4 regions of the Anoxybacillus sp. UARK-01 genome follow, and region 1 is predicted to be linked to each of the others. Evidence: riboswitches for the same ligand, from Rfam matches in the RefSeq annotation. Region 1 holds a riboswitch; each other region holds the start of a gene.

Region 1 (8,155 bases):
GTCAGCTTCAACGCTATATGGAGGTACCTATAACCTCTTTGCCACTACCCTTCCGAAATATGGGATTACAACGCATTTTGTTGATCCCGCTAATCCGGAAAATTTTCGTGCTGCCATTACGCCAAAAACGAAAGCGATCTTTGCAGAAACGATTGGTAATCCAAGTTTGCACGTACTAGATATTGAAGCGGTAGCCAACATTGCGCATGAAGCGGGTATTCCTCTCATTATTGATAATACGTTTGCCACTCCATATCTATGCCGTCCGATTGAGTATGGGGCGGATATCGTTGTTCATTCAGCTACTAAATGGCTGCTTGGAAACGGTACAACGCTTGGCGGCATTATTATAGACGGAGGAAAGTTTAATTGGGATTCTCCTAAATTTCCGGGATTTACAACTCCGGATCCAAGCTATCACAATCTTGTGTATGCAGAAGCTTTAGGTCCGGCTGCTTATATCATTAAGGCTCGTGTGCAATTGCTGCGGGATCTTGGACCAGCGATTAGCCCATTTAATGCGTTTCAATTTAATTTAGGGCTTGAGACGCTTCATGTACGCATGAAAGAGCATATTGCTAACACGCGTCGGATTGTAGACTATTTAGATCGCCATCCGGCAGTAGAATGGGTGCTGTATCCTGGACACGAAAAGCATCCAGCCAAGAATTTGGCCGAAAAATATTTGCCGAAAGGAGCGGGAGCCGTTGTGGTGTTCGGCATTAAAGGAGGAAGAGAAGCGGGAGCGGCTCTCATTAACAACGTGAAGCTTTGGTCGCACTTGGCCAATGTAGGAGACGCCAAAAGCTTAATTATTCATCCAGCCAGCACCACGCATCAGCAGTTGAGCCCAGAAGATTTGCAGGCCTCGGGAGTTACGGAAGATTTGATTCGTCTATCGGTCGGCATCGAAAATGTCGAAGACTTAATTGAGGATTTAGAGCAAGCCATCGCCATTGCCACAGGAATTCGTTCGCTGTATTCAGAGGTGTAGAAAATAGCCGTCAACAATTGAATCGGTCATGAAGTCCATTCATATTGATAAAACAATAGTTTCAACGAGAGGTTAGAACATATTAAAAACAGGCGTGGTGATGATCCAATAAAAACCGATTAACGCCGCCCGATTCCTCGTTTTTCCGTCATAATCTGTAAACCCTTTGCTTGTCCACTGTCAGCATGTCTTTGTCAAACAACGAACGCTTTGTGGGCAAGATGGGCCCGCTGGCGCTTTTGCTCGAGGGAGATGCCGAAAAGGTTGTGTTAAGCCAGAGCATTTTGAATGGATCATCGGCGCTTGTGTATTGATTCTATGATTAGGAATTATTTTTCTGTTGACACCTTCCTTTATAGAATGATAGAATCACTTTTGTAATTTGTATAATTCTTAGATGAATTAAAGCATTAACTGAATAAAGGAGCGTTGCTGCTCTTATCAAGAGAGGTGGAGGGATGTGCCCTATGAAACCCGGCAACCGTCAGCATTCGACTGAAATGGTGCCAATTCACACAAAGCGTTCGCTTTGAGAGATAAGAGACAGAAATGGGAGATATTAAAACCTTTCTGTTCTCTTGAGCAGAAAGGTTTTTTAGTTGCTGGAACAAGGAAGGTGAATCGCGTTTGATTACGCTAGAAAATGTAACAAAAGTATATTCGTCAAGCCAGGGAGCGGTAACAGCTGTCAATGATGTAAATTTGCACATTAAAGAAGGGGAGATTTTTGGCATTATTGGATATAGCGGTGCTGGAAAAAGCTCGCTGATCCGTCTTTTAAATGGCTTGGAAAAGCCTACAAATGGAAGAGTGATGGTTGCCGGTCAAGACATCGCAAGTATTAAAGGAAGAGAATTGCGCAAGGCGCGGCAAGAAATCGGAATGATTTTTCAGCATTTTAATTTGCTTTGGTCAAGGACGGTCCGAGACAATATTGCGTTTCCCTTAGAGATTGCTGGAGTTCCAAAGGAACAGCGGTTAAAGCGGGCGGATGAACTCATTCATCTTGTGGGTCTGCACGGAAGAGAAAATACCTATCCATCGCAGCTCAGCGGGGGGCAAAAGCAGCGTGTCGGTATTGCGCGGGCGCTCGCGAACAACCCGAAGGTGCTGTTATGCGACGAAGCGACTTCTGCTTTGGATCCGCAAACGACAGATTCGATTCTTGAGCTTTTAGTTGATATTAATCAGCGCCTCGGATTGACTATTGTATTAATTACTCATGAAATGCATGTAATCCGTAAAATATGTGATCGTGTGGCGGTAATGGAAAACGGAAAGATTGTCGAAGAAGGAAAGGTATTGGATGTATTTCAAAATCCGCAACAGATGATAACGAAACGGTTTGTTCAACAGATTACGGAACCTGAAGAAACGAAAGGGACGATTGCTCATTTGTTCAACCAATATCCTAACGGCAAAGTTGTCCAGCTTACTTTTGCTGGCCATGCGACTGAACGGCCGCTCATCGCAGAACTGATCCGAAATTTTGAAATAACCATTAATATTTTGCAAGGGAAGATTTCACAAACCCATCAGGGCTCGTATGGAGTGCTGTTTGTTCATATGAGTGGAACGGATGAGGAAGTAGCCAGAGCGCTTGACTACATTCGTCAGCAACAAGTCGGTGTGGAGGTGATGACGAATGAGTAGCATGTTTCCTAACGTTCAGTGGGAATCGATTTGGGCGGCAGCGTCGGAAACGCTGTATATGACAGGAGTTGCCGTGGCGTTTACATTTGTATTTGGACTCATTCTAGGATTGTTGCTGTTTTTAACATCCAAAGATAATATTTGGGAAAACAAAGCCATTCATACAATCGTTTCTGCTTTTGTTAATATTTTTCGTTCTATCCCATTTATTATTTTAATTATTCTGCTTATTCCTTTTACAAAGATGCTAGTCGGTACGATTCTTGGGGCAAACGCGGCCTTGCCGGCGTTGATTATTGGCGCTGCTCCATTTTATGCGCGCATGGTGGAGATCGCTTTGCGTGAAATTGACAAAGGTGTGATTGAAGCGGCGAAAGCCATGGGAGCGACAACGGCGACAATCATCTGGAAGGTATTGATTCCTGAATCGCTGCCGGCTCTTGTCTCAGGGATCACCGTAACCGCTATTGCGTTAGTTGGCTATACGGCGATGGCGGGAGTAGTGGGCGCTGGTGGCCTTGGGAATCTTGCTTATTTAGAAGGGTTCCAACGCAGTCATAACGATGTGACCTTTGTTGCTACAGTGCTCATTTTAATCATTGTATTTGCCATTCAGCTTATCGGTGACTTTGTCACTTCCAAAATAGATAAGAGATAACAATATAAAGGAGGAAAAACAGATGAAAAAATGGTGGGGTGCATTATTAGCGGTAGTGCTTGTGCTCGCGTTGGCGGCATGCGGCGGCAAAGACGGCGCACAAGGAGACCAAGAGAAAAAGGAATTAGTAGTAGGCGCATCGAATGTGCCGCATGCTGAGATTTTAGAAAAAGCGAAGCCAATTCTTAAAGAAAAAGGCGTCAACTTAAAGATTGTCACATTCCAGGATTATATTTTGCCGAATAAGGCGTTAGAGAATAAAGAAATCGACGCTAACTATTTCCAGCACATTCCTTACTTAGAGGCACAAATGAAAGAAAACGGCTATGATTTTGTCAATGCTGGCGGTATTCATATTGAACCAATCGGAATTTATTCTAAAAAATACAAAAGCCTTGAGGAGCTTCCAGAGGGAGCCACCATTATTATGAGCAACTCTGTCGCTGATCACGGGCGTATTTTGTCCATGCTTCAAGAGAAAGGACTTATTAAATTAAAAGACGGCATTGATAAAACAAAAGCCACGGTTAAGGATATTGTAGAAAATCCGAAGAAGTTAAAATTTAAAACCGATGTTGATGCCGGTTTGCTGCCACAAGTTTACCAAAACAATGAGGGCGATGCGGTCGTGATTAACGCCAACTACGCTTTAGATGCCGGATTGGATCCTGCGAAAGATCCAATTGCTGTCGAGTCGCCAAAAAACAATCCATATGTGAATATTATTGCGGTACGTAAAGGCGATGAGAATCGCAAAGACATTAAAACGCTTGTCGAAGTGCTTCAATCCAAAGAAATTCAAGATTTCATCAAAAAAGAATACAAAGGTGCTGTCATTCCAGCAACTGAGTAATACTATAAAGAAAGCGGAAGCTTCATAGCGGAGCTTCCGCTTTTTAATGTTCTCTTACTTTTGGTGTAATCAGCATGAGAAACCACGGGGCTTGATGATTATGCAACCATTTCTTCCAGATCGTTCAAGCCGATTTTTCTTTTCGATTCAGTTATATGATCTTCCCATTTTAGTCAATAATATAACCGCAGTTCTTATGATTTTGAAAGGAGCTTGAGGATGAATCAACCAACACATTCTTCAACAGAAGCGGCATTGCAGCATTATAAAGAAGGATTGGGCGCCTTCACACAGAAAATCCCCGCAGTGGCAGAGAAATTTAATGCCTTTACTAAAGCATGCTTTCAGAAGGGAGCTTTGTCGCAAAAAGAAAAGCAATTGATCGCTCTCGGGATTAGCCTAGCTACACAAGATGAATATTGTACGATTTATCATACGAAAGGCTGTATCGATCAAGGGGCGACAGAACAGGAAATCTTGGAAGCTTGCAGCGTTGCGGTAGCGTTTGCGGGAGGCGCAGCGATGAGCCAAGCGGTGACGCTTGTTCAAGAATGCATTGCCGAATTGACGACAAAACATTAGTGCAAAAGCCTCCAGAATAGGAGGCTTTTTTGATATGTTTACTTATTAAACTTTTTTATTTAAAAAGTATACTAATGGAGTTAAATGGTTGCTAATACCTTTCATTTGTTATAAGATTGTAATGAGAATAAAATGAGAATCACAATAACGATGAGATACACAAACTTCTTTTAGAAAATTGGAGGTATTTTTATGGCGGTATTGACAATCAAAGATCTTCACGTATCAGTGGAGGGGAAAGAAATTTTAAAGGGTGTAAATTTGGAGGTAAAAGGCGGAGAAATTCATGCCATTATGGGGCCGAACGGAACGGGAAAATCAACGCTATCTTCCGCAATTATGGGCCATCCAAAATATGAAGTAACAAAAGGAAGCATTACACTAGATGGACAAGACGTTCTTGAAATGGAAGTAGATGAGCGCGCGCGCGCCGGTTTATTTTTAGCTATGCAATATCCAAGCGAGATTAGCGGTGTGACGAATGCCGATTTCCTTCGTTCTGCCATTAATGCTCGTCTTGGAGAAGGGAACGAAATTTCGTTAATGAAGTTCATTCGCAAATTAGATGAAAAAATGGAGTTCCTTGAAATGAACTCTGATATGGCTCATCGTTACTTAAATGAAGGATTTTCCGGTGGAGAGAAAAAACGCAATGAAATTCTTCAGCTTATGATGCTAGAGCCGAAAATTGCGATTTTAGACGAGATCGACTCGGGTCTTGATATTGATGCTTTAAAAATCGTTTCAAAAGGTGTTAATGAAATGCGCAGCAGCGATTTTGGCTGTTTAATTATCACTCACTATCAACGATTGCTTAATTACATTACGCCAGATTATGTGCATGTGATGATGCAAGGACGCATTGTGAAATCCGGCGGTCCAGAATTAGCGCAGCGCTTAGAAGCTGAAGGATATGACTGGATCAAAAAAGAATTGGGCATTGAAGATGAAATGATTGAGCAAGAAGCGTAAGCGTTAGGAGGATTATTTATGGCAATCGAAACGAAACTACCATTCGATCAACAGTATGTGCGCACTTTTTCTGAAGGGCGCGGAGAACCAAGCTGGCTTTTAGATCTTCGCTTACAAGCTCTTGCCAAAGCAGAAGAGTTGTCATTGCCAAAGCCAGATAAAACAAAGATTGATAAATGGAATTTTACCGAGATCACACAACATTTTGTACAAAGTGCGCCGTTTGCATCTCTAGAAGAACTTCCGGAATCAGTAAAAACACTTGTTGATGCAGGCGAAGAAGCAAAAAATTTATACATTCAACGCGACCAGACACCAGCATATGTTTCATTATCGGATGACTTAAAGAAGCAAGGAGTTATTTTTACGGATATTTTCACGGCTGTGCGTGAACATGGAGAGCTTGTGAAAAAATATTTTATGCAGGATGGAGTCAAAATCGATGAGCACCGCTTGACGGCTCTTCATGCAGCGCTTCTCAATGGCGGCGTTTTTGTATATGTTCCTAAAAATGTGGAAATCAATACCCCGCTTCAAGCTGTTTATATTCATGAAACACAGGATGCGGCACTGTTTAATCACGTGATTGTCGTAGCGGAAGCGAATAGTAAACTTGCCTATGTTGAAAACTATGTTTCCATCCATGAAAATGCGAATGCAGTGGTTAATATTGTCGCTGAAGTATTTGCCCATGAAAATGCTCAAGTGATTTTTGCAGCGGTTGACCATTTGGCAAAGGGAACGACCACATATGTCAATCGCCGCGGGATCGCAGGACGCAATGGCCGCATTGAGTGGGCATTAGGATTGATGAATGATGGAAATACCGTTTCTGAAAATATTACGCGATTAATCGGCGACGGTTCTTATGGCGACACAAAAACCGTGGTGGTTGGACGCGGCGAGCAAACGCAAAACTTCACGACAAGCGTTGTGCATTACGGCAAGAATACAGAAGGCCGCATTTTAAAGCACGGCGTCATGAAGGATAGCGCGACTTCCATTTTTAATGGTATTGGCAAAATTGAGCACGGTGCTGCGAAATCAAATGCTGAGCAAGAATCGCGTGTGCTTATGCTCAGCGACAAAGCGCGCGGCGACGCCAATCCGATCCTTTTAATTGATGAAGATGATGTAATAGCGGGCCATGCTGCTTCTGTTGGACGGGTGGATCCCATTCAGCTTTATTATTTAATGAGCCGAGGTATTCCAAAGGTGGAGGCAGAGCGTTTAATTATTCATGGATTCTTAGCACCTGTTGTCAAAGAAATCCCGCTGGAGAACGTGAAAAAGCAACTTATTGAAATCATTGAAAGGAAAGTTAAATAATGAACGTAAAAGAGGTTCGTCAGCTGTTTCCAATTTTAGACCAAGAAGTTAATGGGAAGCCATTAGTGTATCTTGACAGCGCAGCTACTTCTCAGAAGCCTCTTCCGGTAATTGAAGCGCTTAATCAATATTATCGCGGATATAACTCAAACGTTCATCGCGGCGTGCACACGCTTGGAACGAAAGCGACGGATGCGTATGAAGGAGCGCGTGAAAAAGTACGCAAATTTATTAATGCAAAATCAACACAGGAAATTATATTTACACGCGGGACGACGACCGCATTAAATACCGTGGCGGCGAGTTACGGACGCGCCAATCTGCGCGAAGGAGACGAAATTGTCATCACGTATATGGAACATCATAGCAATATCATTCCTTGGCAGCAGGTGGCTAAATATACAGGCGCTACGTTGAAATATATTCCGCTTCAAGAAGACGGATCCATCAGTCTAGAAGATGTTGAAAAAACGGTGACGCCGAATACAAAAATTGTTTCTGTTATGCAAGTATCGAACGTTTTAGGTGCGATAAATCCAATTAAGCAAATTGCGCAAATTGCTCATCAAAATGGTGCTGTCATGGTTGTGGATGCTGCACAAAGCGCACCGCATATGAAAGTCGATGTGCAAGATTTGGATTGTGATTTTCTTGCATTTTCTGGGCATAAGATGTGCGGTCCGACAGGCATTGGCGTATTATATGGTAAACGTTCGCTTTTGGAGCAAATGGAACCCGTTGAGTTCGGCGGAGAAATGATTGACTTTGTCGGTTTGTATGAATCGACATGGAAGGAACTCCCGTGGAAATTCGAAGGGGGAACGCCGATTATTGCTGGTGCGATTGGGCTAGGAGCCGCTATTGATTTTCTTGAGCAAATCGGTTTAGAAAATATCATGGCTTATGAACACCAATTGGCGCAATACGCGCTAGAGCAGCTTTCCGCTATTGGAGGCTTGACGATCTATGGACCAAAGGAACGTGCAGGTCTTGTCACATTCAATATCGACAATGTTCATCCTCATGATGTGGCCACGGTGCTTGATGCGGAAGGAATTGCCGTCCGTGCCGGACATCATTGCGCGCAGCCTTTAATGAAATGGCTCCATGTTTC
Region 2 (8,155 bases), on a different contig from region 1:
GCTGACATATAAATGGTCTTGCAAAAGATTGATCGCAGCAATCACACTTTCATTGCCAATCGCAAAACCTACGCGCCAGCCAGCCATATTATACGTTTTGGAAAATGTATAAATTTCAATACCGACATCCTTGGCTCCTTCCGCCTGCAAAAAGCTGATCGGTTTTTGCCCGTCAAATCCAATCGCACCATAAGCAAAGTCATGGACAACGCAAATTCCATGCTTTTGTGCAAACGAAACGGTCTCTTGAAAAAACGAGTCTGTCGCTACAGCTCCCGTCGGGTTATTTGGATAATTTAAAAACATCAGCTTGGCTTTCTCAACCACCTTTTCATCCAATTGACGATAATCAGGCAAAAAGCCGTTTTCGCTATAAAGCGGCATCATTTCCATTTTTGCACGCGCTAATGCCACTCCCGACCAATAATCAGGGTATCCGGGATCCGGCACAAGCACAACATCGCCCGGATTTAATAAGCACTGCGGAATTTCCACAAGCCCTGCCTTTCCACCGAATAAGACAGCTACCTCTCTCTCAGGATCAACCGTAACGCCATATTCGCGCTGATAGAAAGCAGCCACCGCCTCTTTTAAAAACGAATAGCCACGAAACGGAGAATACTTATGGTATTTTGGATTAGCCGCCGCTTTTTGCAGCGCTTCTACGATATGCGGAGGCGTCGGTTGATCAGGATTTCCTTGACCAAGATTAATTACATCATGTCCTTGAGCCACCACTTTTCCTACTTTGTCGACAAGCGAAGCAAAAAACTGCTTCGGAAGACTTTGCAACAACTCGGATTGGACAAATGATTTCAATTGCTTCACCTACTCAAAAAATTCTTGAAATTCTAGTCAAACATCATATATCGTAAAAATTAAATTGTAAAGACATTTTTTTGGGGTGAATGATTATGACATTAAAAATTGCTTGTCTTCAGCTCGATATTGCTTTCGGAAATCCTGCGGAAAATAAACGCCGCGTTCAACAAGAGATCGAAAAAGTTTGTCAAAGCTCTGTTGACGTCATCGTCCTTCCTGAACTATGGACAACCGGATACGATCTCGCACGCCTTGACGACATTGCTGATGAGAATGGCGCTGATACCAAATCGTTTATTAGCAAGCTCGCACGCCTGCACAACGTCTGTATTGTTGCTGGCTCCATTGCCAAAAAAACCGCTGCCGGCATCACCAATACCATGTACATTGTCAATCGAGACGGCGACATTGTAGGAGAATACAGCAAACTCCATCTCTTTCAGCTCATGGATGAGCATTTGTATTTACAATCCGGTGAATCGAGCGGCTTATTTACCTTGGAGCAAACGTTGTGCGCGGGAGTCATTTGCTATGACATTCGCTTCCCTGAATGGATTCGCGCCCATACAATCCAAGGCGCAGAGTTATTGTTTGTGGTCGCCGAATGGCCACAGCCCCGCCTTGAACATTGGCGAACCCTTTTGCAAGCGCGCGCGATTGAAAATCAATGCTATGTAATCGCCTGCAATCGTGCTGGAAAAGATCCGAACAATCAATTTGCCGGCCATTCACTTGTCATTGATCCATGGGGAGTCATCCTCGCCGAAGCCGATGAAAATCCATGCTCTCTTATGGCCGAAATCCAGCTGTCAAAAGTGAAAGAAGTTCGCAAGCAAATTCCTATTTTCCAAGACCGCCGACCTGAGCACTATATTTCGGCCGAAAAAAATTTTCAAAAAAACAGTTGACAAAACTGGCAAATCGAATGTATGATTCGAATCAAGCGAATTGAAAAAAGTTTTGCATTGTTAAAAACATTCGAATAAAACCGAACAAACTCTTATCAAGAGCAGGTGGAGGGACGAGCCCGATGAAGCCCGGCAACCGACTTAACCAACGTTAAGCACGGTGCTAATTCTTGCAGCAACACGCTGAGAGATAAGAGGGGAGAAGCCGACTTCAAACCTCTTTCGAAAAGCGAAAGAGGTTTTTTCATTGTTTCATTGATTGAGTGAATGATAAGGAGGGTACAAATGATGACACATTCTAAACAATCCGTCTACGAGCCTTTAACGGAATCAGGAGCGGTTGCACTCGCTGCTCGATTAGGCTTATTTCCGGAAGGAACACCATTCATTTGCCAAGAAATTGGCGATGGTAACTTAAATCTTGTGTTCCATGTATTTGATCCCCAAACAAAGAAAGGAGTCATTATTAAACAAGCGCTACCATATGCAAAAGTCGTCGGTGAAAGCTGGCCGCTTACGCTTAAGCGGGCTGTCATTGAAAGCCATGCGTTGCGCACGTTTGCCGACTACGTTCCGCAATACGTGCCAAAGGTATACTATTCGGATGAGTCGTTGGCGATTACCGTGATGGAGGATTTATCGCATCTGCAAATTGCTCGAAAAGGATTCATTGCTGGAAAAACATATCCGCTTCTTTCCCAGCACATTGGAGAGTTTATCGCTAAAACGTTATTTTACACATCGGACTTTGGCATGAACCAGCAGCAGAAAAAACAGCTGCAACAAAATTTCATCAATCCAGAGTTATGTAAAATTACCGAAGATCTCGTCTTTACTGATCCGTTTTTCGACCATGAAACGAATAATTTTGAAGAGGAGTTGCGCCGTGACGTAGAGGCTCTTTGGAATGACGATGCGCTTCATCTTGAAGTAGCAAAACTCAAGCGGAAATTTTTAACGGAAGCCGATGCGCTCATTCATGGGGATTTACATACTGGAAGCATTTTTGCAAGCGACACAGAAACAAAAGTCATTGATCCTGAGTTTGCGTTTTACGGCCCATTCGGGTTTGATATCGGCCAATTTTTTGCCAATTTACTCCTAAATGCGTTGTCCCGTTCAGAACATGAGCCACTATTGGCTCACATCGAAAAAACATGGAATGTATTTACGCACACGTTTGCTGCCCTTTGGGAACAGCATAATGTAGAACCGTATGCAAAAACTGAAGGATTGTTGCAAGACGTGTTGCAGCAAACGCTCATCGATGCGGTCGGTTTTGCTGGTTGTGAAATCATCCGGCGCACGATCGGCTTAGCCCATGTCGCCGATCTTGACGGAATCGAAGATCAACCTACGCGCATCCATGCCAAGCAGCTTGCCCTTCAGCTCGGGCGACAACTGATTTTACATCGCCAGACGATCCATGAAGTGCAACAAATACGCTCTTTGTTCTTTCAAACATTTGCTGCCACTCATTAAACGAAAGGAAGAAGAATATGGATTCATTGCTCTCCATTCCGCGTTCTGTTGAATGGAATCACACACATTTGACCATTTTAAATCAGCAAAAGCTTCCGAATGAGACTGAATATTTAGAATTAAAAGATATTCAATCTGTGTGGGATGCAATTGCCACATTGAAGGTTCGCGGTGCTCCAGCGATTGGCATCACAGCTGCATACGGTCTTGCTTTAGCGGCACACAGCTATCAAACGAATTCTCCCGAAGATTTTCGCAACCTTCTGAAAAAGGATCGTGATTATTTGGCAAGTGCCAGACCGACAGCCGTCAATTTATTTTGGGCGCTCGACCGCTTGATGGCCAGCATTGCGAACGTTTCGTCTGTCGCCGATGCCAAAAAAGCATTGGTTCATGAGGCAATCCGTATTCAAAGCGAGGATGAGAACACATGCCGCTCCATCGGTGAACATGCCCTTTCTCTTTTTCAAGAGGGAGATCGCATTTTAACCATCTGCAACGCTGGATCAATCGCTACTGCTCGATATGGTACCGCGCTTGCTCCCTTTTATTTGGCAAAAGAACGCGGAATTCGTCTGCATGTCTATGCTTGCGAAACAAGACCCATTTTGCAAGGCGCGCGGCTGACGACATGGGAGCTCATGCAAGCAGGCGTTGATGTAACGCTGATCACTGATAATATGGCAGCACAAACTATAAAGACAAAAGACATCACAGCTGTCATCGTCGGTGCTGACCGCATTGCCGCAAACGGAGATACCGCCAATAAAATCGGTACATTTGGCTTGGCATTGCTCGCTAAAGCATTCAACATTCCTTTTTATGTAGCGGCTCCCCTGTCCACTATTGATTTATCGACTAAGACAGGGGCAGATATTCCGATTGAAGAGCGTCCGTCTGAAGAAATAACCGAGCTGGCAGGAACACGAATCGCTCCTCTTGGAGTAAAAGTATACAATCCTGCTTTTGATGTGACGCCTCACGAGCTGATTACAGCCATTATTACTGAAAAAGGAATCATAAGCGGCCATTATGAAAGCGTGCTGACAGCTTTGTTTAAGGAGGAAATCAAGCGATGAAAAAACGACACACATTTTTGTTGGCAATCCTATTGTTATTCGGCATCATGCTCGGAGGCTGCACCAATGAACAAGATGCTGTAAGCTCTAAACCAGCGGCTAAACAAGAAAACACGGAACAGAAGGCGACGAACAATACAGCCAATGAATCCGCTTCCGCTGAGCAGGCCGCTATTCCAAATCAATTAAAAAAACCCATTAAAATTGCGGCCATTATGCAATTTTCGATCGGTACCTTCTCCTCTCAATATATTGCTGGCGTAAAAGATCAAGTGCAGAAATTTGGCGGAGAAGTACAAGTTTACAATGCTGATAACGATTTAACGAAAATGGCTTCATATGTAGAAACCGCGATCACGCAAAATGTCGATGCCATCCTTTTGGACCACGGACGAGCCGACGCATTAAAAGGGCCGGTTGAAAAAGCGGTGGCCAAAGGCATTCCTGTCGTCGCTTTTGACAACGACTTAAATATTCCCGGCGTAACCGTCATTGACCAAGATGACTATAGCCTTGCTTGGAAAACATTAAAAACATTAGCAGAAGATTTAAATGGCGAAGGAAAAATTGTTACCATCTGGGTCGGTGGTTTTACACCAATGGAACGGCGTTATGTCATTTATGACGCATTTAAAAAACGGTATCCAAGCATTAAAGAAATTGCTAAATTCGGCAATGCCAGCTCTAATACAGCATTAGACACACAAACGCAAATGGAAGCGATTTTGAAAAAATATCCGAACAAAGGCGATATCGATGCTGTATTCGCTACATGGGACGAATTTGCGAAAGGAGCCACACGAGCCATTCAACAGGCGGGCCGTACCGAAATCAAAGTATACGGCATTGATTTAAGCGATGAAGATTTGCAAATGATTCAGCAGCCAGACAGCCCATGGGTAGCAACAACCGCGACTGACCCTGCCGAAGTCGGCCGAGTCCAAGTACGGTTTGCTTATCAAAAAATTGCAGGTGAGAAAACGCCAAGTATTTATTCTCTCGAGCCACATCTGGTGAAAAAGACAGACTTGCCTAATCAGCAAGTAACAATGGGAGATCTGCATCAATACATTACTGGCTGGGGTCAATCCAACGTCGCTCTCTCTCCATGGATGAAAACATTAGAAGAACAGGGGAAAACAAAATGAGCGGGCTTTTCATGAACAATATTTATAAATCGTTCGATCGCGTGACCGTATTAAATGGCGTGAATTTCCATGTAAAGAAAGGGGAAGTTCACGCCCTTTTAGGAATGAATGGAGCCGGAAAAAGTACATTAATGAAAATTTTAGCTGGAGATCTTCAACCCAATGAGGGAACTATCACGATCGACGGCACAGACGTCAACTTTCCAAATCCGGCGGCCGCCAAGAAGGCCGGCATTGGCTTAGTGGTTCAAGAAGTCGACACAGCGCTATTCCCCTTTTTAACAGTCTATGAAAATATTGTGGCTGATGATTTGGTCCATGCCGCCCGCCATCCATTCCTTTCATGGAAAAAGCAAAAGCAGCGGGCAGCCCAAGTACTGCAGCAAATCGGGCTATCGCTTCCGCTTGATAAACGGATTCACGAGTGTACGCTGCATGAAAAACAGCTTATTGTACTAGCGAAAGTGCTTTTCTCTTCTGCCCGTTACATTATTCTGGATGAACCGACAGCCGCCTTAAGCGAGGTAGAAACAAAACGCCTTTTTTCGATTATGAAACAATTAAAAAATCAAGGCGTTTCCTTTATCTATATTTCTCATAAGCTCAAAGAGGTGAAGGAAATTTGCGATCAGGTAACCATCCTGCGCGATGGTTCCGTCGTCCATCAAGGTGATGCTGCCCAGCTGTCAATCGAAGAGATGATTTATCATATGGTTGGACGGACTCAGCAACGAAAAGAAAGAGAGCGACGCACATACGGCGAGGACATCCTTTTTGAAGTCAAGCAATTGCAAATTCCGAAAACAAACACGATGATTGATCTGCAAATTCGCAAAGGGGAAATTGTCGGAATTGCCGGATTGGTGGGGGCAGGAAAAACAGAGCTAGCCGAAAGCCTATTTGCCCATACGAAAACAACCGGGGAATGGTTGATTCATGGAAAGCGTCATACGTTTTCTTCACCAAAAGAAGCGATTGCTGCCGGCATGTGCTTTATTCCTGAAGAACGGCGAAAGCAAGGACTCTTTATGAGCGAAACGACTCGCACCAATTTAACTGTCCGTTTACTATCATCACTAGCAAAATGGCAATGGATTTCTAGAAAACAGGAGAAAGAAAGGGCTCAGCAGCTCATCGATACACTCCATATCCAGCCTTCCTCCCAGCAAGCCATCGTCAAGCAACTAAGCGGCGGCAATCAGCAAAAAATTGTCATTGGCAAATGGCTACAAACAGGCGGCGAGGTTTTTATTTTTGATGAACCAACAAAAGGCATTGATGTGAGCGCAAAAGCAGAGGTATTTGCGATTATTCGCTCCCTGGCCGAGCAAGGGAAAGCCGTTCTATATTTAACAAATGAATTTCAAGAGCTGCTCGATATCGCTGATACAATCTATGTCATGGTTGATGGACAGCTTGTACAGCGTTTTACAGCAGAGGAAGCAACATATGAACAACTGATCTATTACAGCAGCGGAGGTGGCGAAGAAAATGGCACAAGTACAAACAACAACGCTTTCAACCGTAAAGCGATCTCCTCTTAATTTTCTATATAAACACGGAACATTGCTTGCCATTCTAGTTGTCATTGCTTATTTCAGCATTACGCTTGATCGTTTTTTGACGTATGAAAATTTTAGTGATATTTTGCGGTCCATTTCGATTGTAACACTCGTAGCCATTGGCATTACATTTTCTCTTATTGTCGACGGCTTTGATTTATCCGTCGGTTCAACGGTCAGTCTCGCCACAATCGCGAGTGCAGCTTCTCTCGTTTTATATCGACAAGAAATTTTGGTCACTCTTCTCGTTCCGCTTTTATTAGGAATAGCAGTGGGCCTATTAAATTCGTTGCTCATTGTCAAACTAAAGCTCCCTGATCTTCTGGCAACACTGGCAACCATGTATGCCATCAATGGGGTGCATCTCACTTATACAAAAGGGTTTTCCATCTACAATGACATGCCCCTTCCAGACGGAGGAACGGCGCCGGGAAAGTTTATTCCATCCTTTTTATTTATCGGCCAAGGAGAAGTAGGCGGCATTCCATTCTCTGTATTACTCATGTTATTCATTGTTGCCGCTTCCCATTTCTTTCTGACCTATACAAAGCCTGGCCGTTTATTCTACATGACAGGGGAAAATCGGGAAGCTGCCCGACTTTCGGGAATTCCAGTCAATCGCTATCGAACATATGCATATGTCATTAGCGGATTTTTCGCAGCACTTGGCGGTATCGTCCTTGCCTCGCGAATCGGAACCGGACAAGTTTCTGCCGGAGCCTCCTTTTTAATGGACGGAGTGGCCGCTGCCTATATCGGCTTTTCCGTATTCGGCGCAGGGAAACCAAACGTTATCGGCACTTTATTCGGATCCATTTTAATTGGTGTACTTTTAAACGGTTTAACCATGATGAATGTCCCATACTATGCCCAAGATATTATTAAGGGAGCGATTTTAGTAGGGGCGTTAGCGCTCTCACATCTCCAAAAGAAATAGGAATGTTTCCCCATCGGCTTATATGAAATTTTGTGATATGATAAAATTACTAGCGCATTTGTCTTATGAACGGGGGAACAAGCGGATGACGACAGCAACAACTCTTACTCATTTATTAAACAGTGCCATTCATTCGATCAAAACGGTAATTCCAGCGGGGATTGAGATTGAAAAACCGGCTTTATACCATGCTAGTTCAATCCGCTCATCTTTATCC
Region 3 (8,155 bases), on a different contig from region 1:
GGGAGATGTGACTGCACTGTGTGACCGCATTATGATGATTAACTACGGCCAGCTGATTTATGACGGAGAATTGTCGGTGTTAACGGAAAAGCTGGCGCCATACAAACGGCTTGAGGTGCGCTTTTCTGAAGTGCCGAATGCGCGCTGGGAAGATTATGGGGAAGTGGCAGAAATCGAGGACAGCCAGGTGGTATTGCGGGTTAATCGTGAGAGGGTAGCTGAAGTGTCGGCGCATTTCTTGCAGCATTTCCACGTTCATGATATTAACATTCAAGATCCGCCGATGGAAGAAGTGATTACGCGCGCCTTCCAGGAGGAGTTGTCCCATGGTTCGTAAATATGCTGCTCTTTTACGGATGAAGTACATGGAAATGCTGGCTTACCGCCTAGCTACGATTGTATGGATGACCGGGGCTATCACTCAGCCCTTGATTACGATGGCTGTTTGGATCAACATTGATCCATCGCAAAGCGATGCGTTCTTTTTTTACTTTATGGCCGTGATTTTTGTAGAAAGAATGACAAGTGCATGGGATGTTTGGGAGCTCGATCGCGAAATTCGCGAAGGGACATTTTCCAACTATATCATCCGGCCGTTGCATCCGATCCATTGGGCGATTGCGGAGAATGTAGTGTATAAGCTATTATTTCTTGTTATTTTAATACCGATATGGGCGGGGGCGGCGCTGTTTGTGTCGGCACTGCGCGTTGAGATATCAATGAGTCAGCTGTTGTTATTTTTGGCGGCGGTGTTGATGGGGGCGCTGCTTCGTTTCTTGCTTAGCTATACTTGCGGGCTGCTTGGTTTTTGGATAACAAAAGTTGCGGCCATCTACAGCGTGCTGGAAGTTATCTCTTTATTTTTATCAGGGAGAATAGCGCCATTATCGATGCTTCCACCGCTTTTGCAGCAATGGAGCATTTTCCTGCCCTTTCGTTACATGATCGGTTTTCCGATTGATCTGATCAGCCAAGCCGCTAATGGTCATGAGGTGCGCCAGGGCTTTATGATCGCATCGGTTTGGGCCGTGATATTCATTATGATGCTTCAATGGATCTGGAAAGCGGGATTAAAGAAAAATCAAGCGGTGGGTGGTTGATCATGGGCAGATACTGGCGAATTTTCCGCGAATTTTTCCGAGCGTGCTTTGTTGAAGAGCTGGAATATCGTAGCGAGTTTCTTGGGAATCTGGTTTCCAGCTTTTTTGGCATTGGGATTGCGATTTTGACCATCCATATCTTTTTTTATCAGACCGATCGGCTTGGAGGATGGACATATACAGATGTACTTGTGCTGCTCGGCGTCTTTAATACATTGAAAGGCTGGATCGATTTTGCTTTGCGCCCCAATATGCCGCGCTTGCTTGAGCACGTTCGCCGCGGCACGCTTGATTATATTTTAACCAAGCCTGTTGATAGCATGTTTTATGTGAGCTTTCGTCATTTAGTGTTTTGGCGGTTGATTGATGTTGCTCTTGGCCTCGGTCTGATCGTCTATGGACTAGCGGAAAAGCATTATATGCCATCATTGGTTGATATACTCGTTTTTCTGATCACGATGGCTTCGTCGCTTGTATTGATTTATTCGTTATGGATGATGCTGATGACGACTTCGTTTTGGGTGATCCGCATTGATGATTTATCTTTTATTTTTGATTCCTTCTTTGAAACAGCGCGGTTTCCGATCGGCATGTACCGCGGCTGGGTGCGCGTGATTTTGACTTATGTGCTGCCAGCGGCGGTAATTACGAATATGCCGGCTTTATCGTTGCTGGGAAAATGGAATATGGCGACTGCGCTTATTGCTGGATTGCTGGCTGTTGTGTTTTTATGGCTGGCACGTCGCTTTTGGCGGTTTGCATTGCGTTCGTATACAAGTGCAAGCAGCTGAGGAAAGCGCAAGGTAGAGAAAACGGATGGACATAATGGAGCAAAAGATGAAAGGGAGCGCGCATATCGCTCCCTCTTAGTGTTATACTTGTACATAAGTATATATTTAAAGGAGGGGATTGGGATGTGCGGACGTTTTTCGTTGGCGGCTGATATGGAGCAGTTGCAAGCGTTGTTTCATTTTGTTTTTCCTGAACCGCTATCGCCCCGTTTTAACATCGCGCCAAGCCAAGCGGTGCTGACGGTTGTTGAAGAGAATGGGATAAGGATCGGAAAAATGATGAGGTGGGGGCTCGTGCCCGCTTGGGCGAATGATCCGAAAATCGGCTGGAAGATGATCAATGCGAGAGGCGAGACCGTCGATGAAAAAGCGAGCTTTCGTCAAGCGTTGAAACGGCGCCGTTGTTTAATTTTAGCGGACGGATTTTACGAATGGAAAAAGGAAGGGACGAACAAAATTCCGTATCGTTTTACGTTGCGAAATGGTGAGCCTTTTGCTTTTGCAGGGCTGTGGGAAAAATGGGACAAGCAAGGGACGGCGTTGTATACATGTACCATTATTACAACGGAAGCAAATGAATTGGTCAGCCCCATTCATGAGCGGATGCCGGTCATTTTGCCGCCAGAGCAGCATGAAGCATGGCTGGATGCAAAGCTAGAGGATACCGATTATGTGAAATCGTTGCTTAAGCCATATGCCGCGGCAAAGATGAGCATGTATGAAGTAGATTCGATTGTCAATTCACCGAAAAATGATGTTCGTGCATGTCTGGAGCCGATTCATAGTCAATGAGAGGAAGGGAACTTGCACGTTCTTGTCCTTTTAAGGACGAAATGAATGATCTTTGGAAGAGTGTCGGTTGGGAAAATATGTATGATCTTGCCGTTGTCATCGATTCGTGTGATCAAGGTGAACTCTTTTTCGAGACTCGGCCGCCCGACTCTACTAGATGACATTGAGGAAACTTACCTTCGGAAGGTTTGTTTTAGGGATTGAAGCATGGGGGAACGCTAGCGGAAACAGAAGATCCGCCGGCGTTTTTTATTGAAGGAGAAAGCGGGAACGCTTTTAGGAAGAACAAGATAGCAGACAGGACGAACACTTATTGGAGATGCTTTTGGGCATATCTAATCAACGGATAGCTTAACAGCAGCAAAGCAATGATAAACGCGATCACACCCAACCAATGAAAATGCATCTAAAAACAACCTCCTGCTGTCCCCGCCAAGCTCGACCCTACATAATAAAATAGCAGATAAAGAGAAGCTGCTTGCGCTTTATAGAGCCTTGTGCATTTGCCAATCCATGTGCTGGCGATCGAATGGCAGCCAAACGTAAATAGTGAAAGCCCAATCAGCTTTATCGCAACAGAAGGAATAAGGGGAATAGCGGCACCGAGAATGGTCCATGTGACCGATAGACTTAATGTGGGCGCATATCCAGATAAATCGGCTTTTTTTCCCATATAAACAGAGCTGAAGCTTCCGAATAAGTACACCATAAACAAAAATCCAAGCACGGATAGACTTAATGAGTATGGCGGTTCACTTAATAAAAAGCTAATATAGTTGTACAGCGTCACAAACTCTCCCATAAATAAAAAGCCGAGCATAATCAGCGACATCAGCGGTTTATGGCGCAAATGGACAACATAGGCCGCCAAAGCCGTTTTGCCGCTAGACGGCTTTGGGGCAGAATGGCGCGGCGCCGGCAGGATCACGGCGAAAATAACGCTTAATAAAAGCGAAAAGGCTCCTATGGAAAACAGTGCGGTCCGCCATGAAAACCAATCGGTTAATAGCCTGATCGCTATTCGTCCAGCCATGCCTCCAATGCTGGTTCCGCTAAATAAAGCCCCATCGCTTTGCCAATTCCTTCTGCTTGAAATTCCTCCGTAATATAAGCCATTGTTAAAGAGGGGACGTCGGCAGCTGCCATACCGAGTAACGCGCGCGCAAGCACAAGAGAAGGAAAGTGGGAGAGTAGCGTGCTTGCCATCGTTAATAACGATGTTAACAGCAACGAGATGGTCATCACTCTCTTTTTTCCAGCGCGATCCGAGATACTCGCGGCAAGGAGAATGATAATGGCTAATGCACCGGTCGATACAGACATGGCTAAGCTAGCTGAAGCGGCAGAAATGTGAAAGGTTTTTGCGAACAGCGGCAAGAGCGGCTGAGCCGTATAATAAGCTGGCGAAGGTAACAAATCCGCCCAAAAACAGCGCCCAGCTTGCTTTGCTAGATTCTGTACTGCCTCCTTGAATGTGTGTCAATGGTTCTCGCCTCTTTATTGTTCTTCGATCTATTTTTACTATAATGGTTCGATGACGAAACGTCTATTTCCATGCTGTGAAAAAGACACACGCCGTGAGGAGACGGCGTGTATGGGAGAAGTTATTGTTTTCGTTCCAGCATCCATTTTGGCTTTCCAAAGCCTTTGAAATTTTGGTCGATCACTTTTTCAAATTCTTTTGATTGAACCACTGCTTGGATATCTTTGACAAACGGTTGATTTAAATCTTTTGTATTCACAACGATGCGATTGCGATAATCATCCGGCATATTTTCTAGGGCAAGAGCGTCATTTAAGTCCATTTTTGCCGCTAAAGCGAAGTTGCCGGGCACCGCCGCCAAATCGACGCTTTCAACTGTCCGCGGCAATTGCCCTGCTTCAATCGGTTTAAATTTAAGGTGCTTGACATTTTCTTTGATATCTTTTTCCGAAACAGTGAGCGGATTGACGGATGAGTCAAGCTGGATCAGTTTTTGGTCTTGTAAGATTAGTAGTGCTCTTGCCAGGTTCGTAGGATCATTCGGAATCGCCATTTCGCTTCCATCCTTGATTTCATTTAGTGATTTAAATTTTTTTGAATAAATCCCCATTGGAGCAGTTGGAACAATAATGACTTCAGAAAGATCAAGATGATGCTCTTTAGCGAATGTCTCCATATAAATTTTATGCTGGAATAAATTAGCGTCTAAATCGCCATTGGCTAAAGCTAAATTTGGTTGAATGTAGTCGCTGAATTCCACTACTTTGACTTTATATCCTTTCTTTTCTAACAGCGGTTTGATCGCTTGGTTGACCATGTCGCTGTATGGACCGGAAGTTGCGCCAATCGTCAGCTCTTTTTTCTGCGTGCTTCCGGAAGCAGCTTCTTTATTGCCGCATGCCGCTAAAAGTGAAAAGGAAAGAAGGCAAATAAGTAAAACCAGTCGTTTTTTCATGTTGAAATCCCCCTTGATTATTTTATCGATTGCGTTGTTTTTTACCGTTTATCGACAAGACGGGCGATGCGTTCACCGCTAAATTGAATGATTTGAACAAGACAAATTAAAACAACGATCGTTGTAATCATCACCGTATTGTCATAGCGATAATAGCCAAAACGGATCGCTAAGTCGCCAATGCCCCCGCCGCCGACAATGCCGGCCATGGCAGAATATCCGACTAAGCTAATCGTTGTAATGGTGATCCCGTGGACGATGCCCGGGCGAGCTTCCGACAGCAGTACATCTTTAATAATCATCCACGGCGTAGCCCCAACGGCAATTGCTGCTTCAATCACTCCCTTCTCAATTTCTCGCAATGAGGTTTCTACCATTCTTGCGAAAAAAGGAATGGCGGCAACCGACAGCGAGACAGAGGCAGCAGTAGGACCGATGGTGGTTCCGGTAATCAGTCTTGTCAGCGGCAGCAGCCCGACGAGCAAGATGACAAACGGAATCGAACGAATCAGATTGACCGCAAAGCCTAGAACGGATTTGACGATGTTATTTTCTAAAAAAAGGCCCCGATCCGTGACGAAAAGCAGAATCCCCAACGGAAGTCCAATAAGGATCGCGATACAAAGAGAGATGGCGACCATATAAATCGTTTCTAAAAACGCTTTGTTTAGTTCAGGAATAAGATCGATAAGAGCATTAAGCAGCATGCGCAATCACTTCCAATCCATTGGTTCTTTCGGAAATATAATCGAGCGCTCGTTCAATTTCTTTGCGCTCTCCTGTCAGCTCCATGATAAAGACGCCGAGCGGGATGTTTTGAATATATTCGATTTTCCCGTGTAAGATATTGCCTTTCACTTTAAAGGTTTGCAACATATCGGAAACGATCGCTTCTTCGGCGCTCTCTCCCTTGAATAAAATTTTCACCATCGTTCCTGTCCGTTTTTGCAACAGATGGTCAGGAACTTCAAATTGCAGGATGCTATTGATGAAAGATTTCGTTAATTCCTCCTTTGGATTGGTAAAAAGCTCATATACCGTTCCTAATTCTATAATTTTTCCATTTTGCATAACCGCGACGCGATCGCATATATCTTTCACTACCTCCATTTCATGGGTAATCAATACAATAGTGATGCCTAATTCGCGATTAATTTTTTTCAACAGTGTCAAAATGGATTTGGTTGTGCTTGGATCGAGTGCCGATGTTGCTTCATCGCACAAAAGGACATTGGGATCATTCGCAAGCGCCCGCGCGATGCCGACTCGCTGTTTTTGTCCGCCGCTCAACTGGGCAGGGTAGGCATCTCGCTTGTCAGACAGACCGACTATGTCTAGCAACTCATTGACTCGTTTCTCTATTTCCTCCTTCGGTTTGTTAGCGGCTTTTAAAGCGAATGCGATATTTTCAAAAACTGTTTTTGAACTGACAAGATAAAAATGTTGAAAAATCATTCCGATTTTTAGACGCGCTTGCCGTAGCTGTTCGCTGTTTAAAGATGTTAAATCAACGCCGTCTATCATAATTTGTCCAGATGTCGGCCGCTCCAAAAGGTTGAGGCAGCGCAGCAACGTGCTTTTGCCGGCGCCGCTATAGCCGATGACGCCAAAAATTTCTCCAGCTTGGATGGTCAAAGAGACGTGATCGACGCCGATGACTTGCCTGTTTTTCGATGTGTAAATTTTAGTTACATCCTTGATTTCAATCATCACTTTCCCCCCTGAGAGTCGAGCTTTTTTAAAAAGAATGGAATTTGCAAAAAGTCTCGCGATGGCTCTTTTCATATGGTAACGAAAATTTTTGCATGGACCTCCATATAAAAGAAAAAACCTCTTTCACTCAGAAAGAGGCATCGGTATGTAAATACCAGACTTATCTTTCAGAATGAAAGCCATTCTGCAGGATGTGGCACCGTTCCCGATTGCGGGAGGTTGCCGGACGTCATTGGGCCTGTTCCCTCGGTCGCTCTTGATAAGCGGTTTGTTTATGGAATTTTTATACTCATCATAATTCCGATAAAGCTGATTGTCAATATCGGTTTTTATGAAAAAAAGATAAAAACGCTTACATTATAGGGAAAATAAGAAAAAATTTTTATTTATAGATGGCCCGAAAGTAAATCTATATTTGTCCACAAAAGGAGAAGAGAGAACGACAAAGCGATCGTCAACTTTTAGGATTTTTTCTCTAAGCTATGAGAGGGCGAATCTGACTTTCTTTCTTGACGATTGACAGTTGCTTATTTTTTTGATAAGTTGAATATGTTAAATCGTAATTATTACGATTTAATGGTGTATCAAATATTTTCAGTTTGGAGGGATCTTAGGCATGAGAGTAAAAGTTGTTTTACAGTGCACAGAGACAGGTGACCGTAACTATATCACGACAAAAAATAAACGAAATAATCCAGAGCGCTTAGAATTAAGAAAATATTCACCACGTTTAAAGCGCTATACGCTGCATCGCGAAACGAAGTAGCGCTTTGCTGAAAATAATCTAAAGGAAGTGATTCTCAAATGAAGCCAGGCATTCATCCTAACTATCAAAAAGTGGTTTTTATGGATGTCAACAGTGAATATAAATTTTTAAGCGGATCGACCAAATCTTCTAACGAAACGATCGTATGGGAAGACGGGAATACATATCCGCTTATTAAAGTGGAAATTAGTTCAGATACGCACCCCTTTTATACTGGGAAACAAAAATTTACGGACCGTCGCGGAAGAGCTGAACAATTTATGAAAAAATATCATTTGCAGCAGCAAGATAAATAATGGAAGGATAAAGCCGTACGAGACCGACCGGGAGCCAATGGTTTTATTGATGAGGGAGAAAAAATTGTTTCTCATAAACTGTTGAGTAAAAAAAGAGGATTTCTATATAAACCCAGTCTGCCTTTCCAGATGCGCCCGTTTAAAATTTTACTGGGATGAATTGATAAGCCGGATTGATATAGCTTATTGGTCATGCGATCCCCTTCGGATCGCTACGGGGTCTGAACAAAGCACAGATAAAAAATAAAGTCGTCGACCT
Region 4 (8,155 bases), on a different contig from region 1:
TGCGGCCAATCGTAATATGCGGGACAAACGTATAATCAGATTGGTCTGTAAGAACACCGCTGTGCAATTTTTTATAAAGCTCCTGAAGCGTCTCGTTTGGCTCCACTTTTAAATAAATGACGTTGTTCACCGGATAAAACGAGCTGAATTTTGTAATTTTTAACGGAATTACATCGGTTTCCGCAGCAATTTGGCGAAGCGTTTTAATAATCGTTTGCGCTTGAATGTCGTCCGCTTCGAATACGTTTTTCAGCGTGATATGCGGCGGAATGAGTGCGTAATGGCTATCATAGCGTTTTCGGTATGAATTCGCAAAATCCTGTATCTGTTTTGATGGAAAAAGAGCAATCCCGTATTTCAACTCAATCCCTCCCTATATTGCGGTATTATTTAATTATAACAAAATTTTGAAAAATATTATAGTGTAACATTGCGCTAAAGAGAGAGAATATGTTCAAGCGCTTTCGGAAGATCAGGCTGCCAATACGTCCACGCATGATCGCCTGCAAATTCCTCGTATTGATAAGAAAAACCCTTTTGGACAAAAAGATCATGTGCCTGCCGATTCGGTGTCACAAAATCTTCAATGTTGCCGTTTGTCGTTTTTACCGCTGTTTCCTCGCTGCCGATGGAGTGATAGACATGAAGCAGATGCGGATCAGAAAAATGCTCCATTTTCTCGATGATCGCTTCATTGATGTACGGTGATTGCATCGCGATTTTTCCAAACGTATGCGGATATGTAAGACCAGCTAGCAGCGAAACGGTTCCACCTAAGGAATCGCCGATTAAGGCGCGGCCCATTCCCATTTGATAGGTAGGAAACTCTTGATCTAAATAAGGCACAAGCTCCGTCGTTAAAAATTTCAGATAAGCGGCATGCTGTTTGCCGTTTGGATGATATTTTTCGTAGCGGTCATGGACATCTTTATATGGAATGCCGACGACGATCGTACGGTCAATTTTTTGTTCCTCCATCAGTTTCTCAATCACGCGCCCGACTTTTCCAAACATGAAATAATCTTTTCCATCTTGGGCGATTAAAAGAGAATATTTATAAAGTGGAGAAAAGGTGCTTGGCACATAAATCAACAGTTTTACTTCCTCATCGAGTTCCCGGCTGTAAATCGTTTGTTCATTGACTACTCCTTTTTGTATCATCATTGCTTGCATCCTCCATCATAAAATAAAGGTTCATCAATATTGTAACATATTTTCGACAAAGTATGTCATGCTCAAGCATTTATATAGTGGCCGCTTCACAATGGGAACGATAGGGAATTCAGCAATCAAATGGTCTGAAAGCGGCGTTGCTCCGGCTTTTGTCCCCCAAAAAATGCGCTCGAACAACAGGATACTGACAGCTCCATCGATTATGTGGATCGCTTACCTGCTCATTTGAGTATGAATACGTCAAGTGAGAGCGATCGAGAAGGTGTTTGGCTGTCTTTGTCAAACTTATGATTACAAAAGCGGTTTTATGGGGACGGAAGGGGGAGCGACAGGTGGAGAATGTGATTTTTCAGCATCAAATTTTAGAGGCGGTCATTAATAACGCTTATGAATGGATTGTTGTGGTAGATGAGAAAGGGAACATTATTTATATGAATAAAAATTATTGTGAATTTTTGGAGAGGAAACAAGAAGAGGTAATCGGAAAGCATGTGACAGAGGTCATTGAAAATACGCGAATGCATATTGTAGTCAAGACAGGGAAAGAAGAGATCGCTGATTTGCACTACATTAAGGGAAATTATATGATTGCGAACCGCATTCCCATCGTGGTGGACGGAAGGGTTATTGGCGCGGTGGGTACGGTCATTTTTCGAGATACAAATGAATGGAAGCGAATGAATAGCCATATTAAAAGTTTATTGTTGCAGCTGCAAACCTATTTTCAAGAATGGACGGAAAACAATGGAGCGAAATATACACTGACGGATTTAATATCGTGTTCAAAGCAAATGGAAGAATTAAAGGAAAAAGTCAAACGAATTGCTGATAGCGATATTTCTGTGCTCATCCGCGGGGAAAGCGGCACCGGCAAAGAATTGTTCGCTCACAGCATCCATCAGCTCAGCAGCAGAAGCCAAAAACCGTTTGTTAAAGTCAATTGCGGCGCCATTCCTGAGCATTTATTGGAATCCGAGTTATTTGGTTATGAGGAAGGAGCCTTCACAGGCGCCAAAAAGGGCGGAAAGAAAGGCAAATTTCAGCTCGCTGACGGCGGCACCATTTTTCTTGACGAAATTGGCGATTTGCCATTGCATATGCAAGTCAAGCTGCTGCGTGTGCTGCAGGAAAAAGAAATGGAGCCGATCGGCTCGACAAAGACGGTAGCTGTCGATGTCCGCATCATTGCCGCTACCAATCGCCCATTAGAAAAAATGGTAGAGGAAAAACGATTTCGCGAAGATCTTTATTATCGAATTAATGTGATTCCATTTGTGATTCCGCCCCTGCGCGAACGGCCAGGGGATATCGAAATGCTCGCTTATCATTTTATGAAAAAAATCGCCAAGCGATCAGGGAAAAGAGTGAATGCAATCAGCGCAGAGGTCATGAAGCTGCTGCGACAGCATGTGTGGCCGGGGAATATTCGTGAATTAGAAAATGTCATGGAGGTGGCGGTTCATTTTGCCAATGGCGAAACGATTACAGTGGATGCCCTTCCGGAATATTTGAAAGCGAATTCATCTTATCAAATGAAAGGAAAAACACTAAAAGAACTGCTGGAGGAAACAGAAAAAGCAGCGATTCAACAAAGCCTGCAGCGCTGCGGCCGTGATAAACAAAAAGCCGCGAAAGAACTGGGCATCAGCAAATCAGCCATGTATGAAAAAATCAAAAAATACGGTTTATCATAATGTAAAGATTCCGCTTTTTCGGAAATCATTCCGGGAAAGCGGAATCTTTTCGTCATATTGGGATGTATGTCTTGTCCTTTTTAAGTAAGGTGCTGTTTAACTGCAAGCGCCATCGGCTCAGTCGCTCCGTCCCGCACTGCGGCGGCCATAGCCTCCTCGGCGGGCGCTTTGCGCTTTTCTAATTGCCGTGATTCAAATGCTGACGAAAAAGCTTCCAGAGGAACGGAATGGAAAGGACAGGAGGACCATTAAACGGTTTTCGTTTCATTCCTTTTTATTGGCATGTTTTTTGCAATAAAAAACAAGTGAACCACTCTAAAAAGGAGGGGAGAAAAGAAGGCGAGGTCAATTGGTGACGAGATGTCGATGGGGAAACGCATCGTTTTTACCTTTTTCTGCGTGAAGCTGTAAGCCGTTGACCGCTGTTGTGTTGGAGACAAACATAGGGGGTGCTGAGGAAATGTGGAGTATGATCGGTCTCATTGGGGGATTGGCTTTATTAATTTATTTGACCATGAGAGGGATGAATTTATTTATTGCCGCGCCGTTATGCGCCCTTTTGGTGGCGGTGCTGGGCGGATTGTCCCTTTTCCCGCAGCAGGTTGGCGAGGGGGAAGCCAGCTTTGTCGGAAATTATATGGCGGGATTTTCTAGTTTTATTCAATCGTGGTATTTAATGTTTTTACTTGGCGCCATTTTTGGAAAAGTCATGGAGGATAGCGGAGCGGCAGAAAGTGTAGCACAATGGATTGTCGCAAAGCTTGGCATGAAGCGGACGGTTTTGGCGGTTGTAATTGCCTGCGCCGTACTGACATACGGCGGTGTCAGCCTGTTTGTCGTAGCGTTTTCCGTTTATCCGATGGCTGTCAGTTTATTTAAACAAGCGAATTTGCCGCGGCGTTTTATTCCGGGGGCATTAGCGTTTGGGTCCGTGACGTTTTCGATGACATCAGCTGGTTCGCCGGAAATTCAAAACTGGATTCCCATTGAGTATTTAAAAACATCGCCGTATGCAGGTTGGGAAGTTAGCATCATTGTCTCCATTTTCATGGCGATTTTCGGGTATTGGTGGTTAAAGCGCATGGTGATGAAAGCGGTTGCAAAAGGAGAGAAATTTGTAGCAAAAGAGGGAGATCCACTGGACGGTACAAGGGAATTGCCGCCTCCTATTTTGGGGTTTATTCCGCTTCTTGTCGTGTTGGTGATTGCTTTTGTTTTCCATCATTCGTTGCAGCAATCGGCATTAATTGTGGCGCTTCTTGGCGGAGTCATTGCGGTATATGCTCTCAATCGCCGCTATTTCCAAAACTTTAGCGGGGCTGTTTCTGAGGGAACTTTAGGCGCATTGATCGCGCTTGGAAATACGGCGGCCGTCGTCGGGTTTGGCGGTGTGGCGAAAGCCGTTCCAGCGTTTACGGATGCCGTGCACGCGATTACCAGTATTCCAGGCAGTCCATTAATTGGCAGCGCTATCGCTGTCAGTGTCATCGCTGGCCTAACCGGCTCGTCATCAGGAGGTCAGGCTATTGCTCTTCCGTTGCTCGCTCCGCATTATTTGGATATGGGAGTCCATCCTGAAGCGCTGCATCGGGTGGTCGCGATTTCGTCAGGAGCTTTGGATTCTTTGCCGCATAATGGCTATGTCGTGACAACGATTCGAGCGATTTGCGGTGAAACGCACCGCGAGGCATATGGCGCGGTTGGGGCTTTAACGGTTATTGTACCTGCGCTTGGGACGATTCTTGCGATTATTCTTTTCTCATTAGGACTAGGGATATGAACGAGGAGGAATGAAAAATGGTAGACGATCAAGTATTGTTCATAACAGGAGCGGCGCAAGGAATCGGCTTTGAAATCGCCAAATGCTTTGCTGAGCATGGCACGAAAGTCGTTCTTAGTGATATCAATGAAAGGGCTGTCCAAAAAGCAGCCGAATCGTTATGTGCACAAGGCTGGGATGCATGGGGACTGAAGTGTGATGTAACAAAAGAAGAGGAAATCAAACAAATGGTGGCTCAAACCGTTGCTCGTTATGGCCGGATTGACATTTTAGTGAATAACGCTGGGCTGCAGCATGTGGCGCCGATTGAAGAATTTCCTTCCGAATCGTTTGAGAAACTGATTCTCGTCATGCTTATCGCGCCGTTTTTTGCGATAAAGCATGTATTCCCCATCATGAAGCAGCAGCGTTATGGCCGGATTATCAATATGGCCTCGATTAACGGTTTGGTCGGCTTTGCCGGCAAAGCGGCGTATAATAGCGCGAAACATGGGGTCATTGGCCTAACCAAAGTAGCTGCTCTAGAAGGAGCCGCTCATGGTATTACAGTGAACGCTTTATGCCCGGGATATGTCGATACGCCGCTTGTACGCAACCAGCTGGCCGATTTGGCCGCAACACGCCGCGTGCCGCTTGAGCATGTATTAGAGGAAGTCATTTATCCGCTTGTGCCGCAGCAGCGCCTGCTGTCAACGAAAGAAGTGGCCGATTATGCGCTCTTTTTAGCAAGCGAAAAAGCAAAGGGAATTACCGGGCAGGCCGTTGTGATCGATGGAGGATATACCGCGCAGTAAAAAAAAGCTTGCAAATTATCAGAAAATCATGTAAATTGATAGAAAATCAGAAAATTCCATATCGTCGTTCATTCTTATCAAGAGAAGCGGAGGGAACTGGCCCAGTGAAGCTTCAGCAACCAGCCGATATCGGTCAGGTGCTAAATCCAGCGAATTGGTTTCAATTCGAAAGATAAGAAGAAGCGCTTTTGTTGATCTGTAAAAGTCTTCTTCTTAAAGAAGGCTTTTTTTATTGGAGGAAAGGAAGGAGAAAAAAGGATGGAAAAAGTAGAAACCTTACTGGCGCAGATTGGCAACAGAAGCGAGAAGCTGACAGGAACCGTCAATCCGCCTGTCTATTTTTCCACCGCTTATCGCCATGAGGGAATTGGCCAATCAACAGGATTTGATTACATCCGTACCGGAAACCCGACGCGCAAAATTGTAGAAGAAGCCATTGCTAAGCTTGAAGGAGGAGATCAAGGGTATGCATTCAGTTCGGGAATGGCGGCGATTCAGACGGTGCTTTCCCTGTTTGAAAGCGGTGATGAATTTTTAGTGTCTGCCGATTTATATGGAGGAACGTATCGGCTATTTGAAAGAGGCTGGAGAAAGTACGGCTTAGCGTTTCATTATGTTGACTTTCGCGACATACAATTAGTGGAGAAATCGATTTCGAAAAACACAAAGGCGATTTTTTTAGAAACGCCGACAAACCCGCTTATGCAGGAGACAGACATCGACGAGGTGGCGAAACTGGCCAAACGCCACGGGCTGCTTTTGATTGTGGATAATACGTTTTATACGCCTGTGATCCAGCAGCCGATTCGCCACGGAGCGGATCTCGTCATCCATAGCGCAACAAAATATTTAGGAGGCCATAATGATGTGCTCGCTGGTCTCGTCGTCGCAAAGGGTGAGCCTCTTTGTCAACGGCTGGCCGAGTATCACAACGCAATCGGCGCGGTCCTGTCGCCATTTGATGCATGGCTGTTGATTCGCGGCATGAAAACACTGGCGCTGCGAATGAGGCAGCATGAAGAAAATGCGCGGAGAATCAGCGAATTTTTGGCATCACACGAAGCGGTCACGGATGTGCTGTATCCAGGAAGAGGAGGCATGCTGTCCTTTCGCCTGCGTGAAGAGCGGTGGGTCAACCGCTTTTTGCAAAGCTTAAATGTCATTACATTCGCTGAAAGCTTAGGAGGAGTTGAAAGCTTTATTACATACCCGGCGACGCAAACACATGCCGATATCCCTGAAGAGATTCGGATTGCCAATGGGGTATGCAACCGCTTATTGCGCTTTTCTGTAGGCATTGAGCATGTGGAGGATTTAATCGCTGATTTGTCGCAGGCCTTGGAAAATATGAAAGAGGTGTAGCGCAATGGAAAAATCATTTTCATTTCAAACCAACTTATTGCATAACAAATGGAAAGTGGATGAGCAGACAGGAGCGGTCAGCGTGCCCATTCAGCACGCTTCGACGTTCCATCAAGCGGATTTTGATGTGTTTGGAAAGTATGATTATAGCCGATCTGGAAATCCGACGCGCGAGGCGCTTGAAGAGACGATAGCGGAGCTGGAAGGAGGAATCCGCGGCTTTGCCTTCTCTTCGGGAATGGCGGCGATTTCGACCGCGTTTTTGCTGCTTTCCAAAGGGGATCATGTGCTCGTGACCGAAGATGTATACGGCGGAACGTACCGAATGATTACCGAGGTATTAAGCCGTTTTGGCATCGAGTACACGTTTGTCGATATGACGGATTTGCATGCAGTCGCTTCCCGCATCCGGCCAAATACAAAAGTGATTTATGTAGAAACCCCTTCCAACCCGCTATTAAAAATTACGGATATTTGCGGCATTGTGAAGCTGGCAAAAGCGAACGGTTGTTTAACCTTTTTAGACAATACGTTTATGACTCCGGCATTGCAGCGGCCGCTTGAGCTCGGCGTCGATGTTGTGTTGCATAGCGCGACAAAATTTTTATCAGGACATAGCGATGTGGTGGCCGGGTTAGCGGTTGTCAAAGATCGCGGGCTGGCTGAGCGGCTGTATAAGCTGCAAAATGCCTTTGGCGCCATATTGGGAGTGCAAGATGCTTGGCTCGTTCTGCGCGGCTTAAAAACCCTTCACGTCCGTTTACAGCAATCAAGTCAATCGGCGCTGAAAATCGCTTCGTTTTTAGCGAAGCACCCAAAGGTAGAGGAAGTGTATTATCCAGGACTTTCTTATCATCCGGGACATTCGGTACAACGGTACCAAGCAGAGGGATTTGGCGCGGTGCTTTCGTTTCGCTTAGCAGATGAAGCGGCCGTCCGTACGTTTGTCAAGCATGTCCAAATTCCGGTGTTTGCCGTCAGCTTAGGAGCGGTCGAATCGATCTTATCGTATCCGGCTAAAATGTCGCATGCGGCGATGCCAAAAGAGGAAAGAGAACGAAGAGGAATTACAGATGGCTTGCTGCGCTTAAGTGTCGGATTGGAGGCCGCAGAAGACTTGATTGCCGACTTTGAACGAGGATTGTCCTATGTCAGCGCGAAAGAAAGCTTGGCTCCATCATTCTAAAAGCCAACGTCCGCTTTTTCTTAGGATAAGAGCATGCGAGAAGGTAGCCTCTTTCAATTGAATATGGACCACCGCCTGTGGAAAATAGACCTTTCTAAACATGTGCTGTTGCATGAAGGAAGGTCTATTTTTTATTATTCGGCAGACGACCCATCGTTGTCACGAC

The links. A riboswitch is a leader RNA that binds a small molecule or an ion and turns the genes downstream of it on or off. The one in region 1 is predicted to bind S-adenosylmethionine.
Region 2: another riboswitch for S-adenosylmethionine. It lies ahead of mtnK (S-methyl-5-thioribose kinase); the one in region 1 lies ahead of B6A27_RS17070 (methionine ABC transporter ATP-binding protein).
Region 3: another riboswitch for S-adenosylmethionine. It lies ahead of B6A27_RS15535 (methionine ABC transporter ATP-binding protein); the one in region 1 lies ahead of B6A27_RS17070 (methionine ABC transporter ATP-binding protein).
Region 4: another riboswitch for S-adenosylmethionine. It lies ahead of B6A27_RS05765 (methionine biosynthesis PLP-dependent protein); the one in region 1 lies ahead of B6A27_RS17070 (methionine ABC transporter ATP-binding protein).

What each region holds. Positions count from the first base shown of each region.
Region 1 is NZ_NASY01000055.1:15,404-23,558, reverse strand. It holds gene B6A27_RS17075 (O-acetylhomoserine aminocarboxypropyltransferase/cysteine synthase family protein) at 1-994, shown strand, start outside; SAM riboswitch class I at 1,430-1,537, shown strand; gene B6A27_RS17070 (methionine ABC transporter ATP-binding protein) at 1,622-2,647, shown strand; gene B6A27_RS17065 (methionine ABC transporter permease) at 2,640-3,305, shown strand; gene B6A27_RS17060 (MetQ/NlpA family ABC transporter substrate-binding protein) at 3,328-4,158, shown strand; gene B6A27_RS17055 (carboxymuconolactone decarboxylase family protein) at 4,378-4,740, shown strand; gene sufC (Fe-S cluster assembly ATPase SufC) at 4,933-5,712, shown strand; gene sufD (Fe-S cluster assembly protein SufD) at 5,731-7,041, shown strand; gene B6A27_RS17040 (cysteine desulfurase) at 7,041-8,155, shown strand, end outside.
Region 2 is NZ_NASY01000057.1:19,042-27,196, reverse strand. It holds gene B6A27_RS17840 (pyridoxal phosphate-dependent aminotransferase) at 1-819, opposite strand, end outside; gene B6A27_RS17835 (carbon-nitrogen family hydrolase) at 915-1,730, shown strand; SAM riboswitch class I at 1,820-1,927, shown strand; gene mtnK (S-methyl-5-thioribose kinase) at 2,019-3,212, shown strand; gene mtnA (S-methyl-5-thioribose-1-phosphate isomerase) at 3,230-4,291, shown strand; gene B6A27_RS17820 (sugar ABC transporter substrate-binding protein) at 4,288-5,439, shown strand; gene B6A27_RS17815 (sugar ABC transporter ATP-binding protein) at 5,436-6,983, shown strand; gene B6A27_RS17810 (ABC transporter permease) at 6,931-7,938, shown strand; gene B6A27_RS17805 (chemotaxis protein CheX) at 8,024-8,155, shown strand, end outside.
Region 3 is NZ_NASY01000049.1:98,044-106,198, reverse strand. It holds gene B6A27_RS15570 (ABC transporter ATP-binding protein) at 1-337, shown strand, start outside; gene B6A27_RS15565 (ABC transporter permease) at 327-1,100, shown strand; gene B6A27_RS15560 (ABC transporter permease) at 1,103-1,891, shown strand; gene B6A27_RS15555 (SOS response-associated peptidase) at 2,015-2,683, shown strand; partial or broken gene B6A27_RS15550 (MFS transporter) at 2,994-4,166, opposite strand; gene B6A27_RS15545 (MetQ/NlpA family ABC transporter substrate-binding protein) at 4,288-5,121, opposite strand; gene B6A27_RS15540 (methionine ABC transporter permease) at 5,163-5,828, opposite strand; gene B6A27_RS15535 (methionine ABC transporter ATP-binding protein) at 5,818-6,831, opposite strand; SAM riboswitch class I at 6,992-7,100, opposite strand; gene rpmG (50S ribosomal protein L33) at 7,451-7,600, shown strand; gene B6A27_RS15525 (type B 50S ribosomal protein L31) at 7,639-7,896, shown strand.
Region 4 is NZ_NASY01000031.1:254,245-262,399, forward strand. It holds gene B6A27_RS05740 (YjcG family protein) at 1-361, opposite strand, end outside; gene B6A27_RS05745 (alpha/beta hydrolase) at 436-1,164, opposite strand; gene B6A27_RS05750 (sigma-54 interaction domain-containing protein) at 1,515-2,867, shown strand; gene B6A27_RS05755 (GntP family permease) at 3,328-4,647, shown strand; gene B6A27_RS05760 (3-hydroxybutyrate dehydrogenase) at 4,665-5,441, shown strand; SAM riboswitch class I at 5,513-5,620, shown strand; gene B6A27_RS05765 (methionine biosynthesis PLP-dependent protein) at 5,700-6,803, shown strand; gene metC (cystathionine beta-lyase) at 6,808-7,989, shown strand.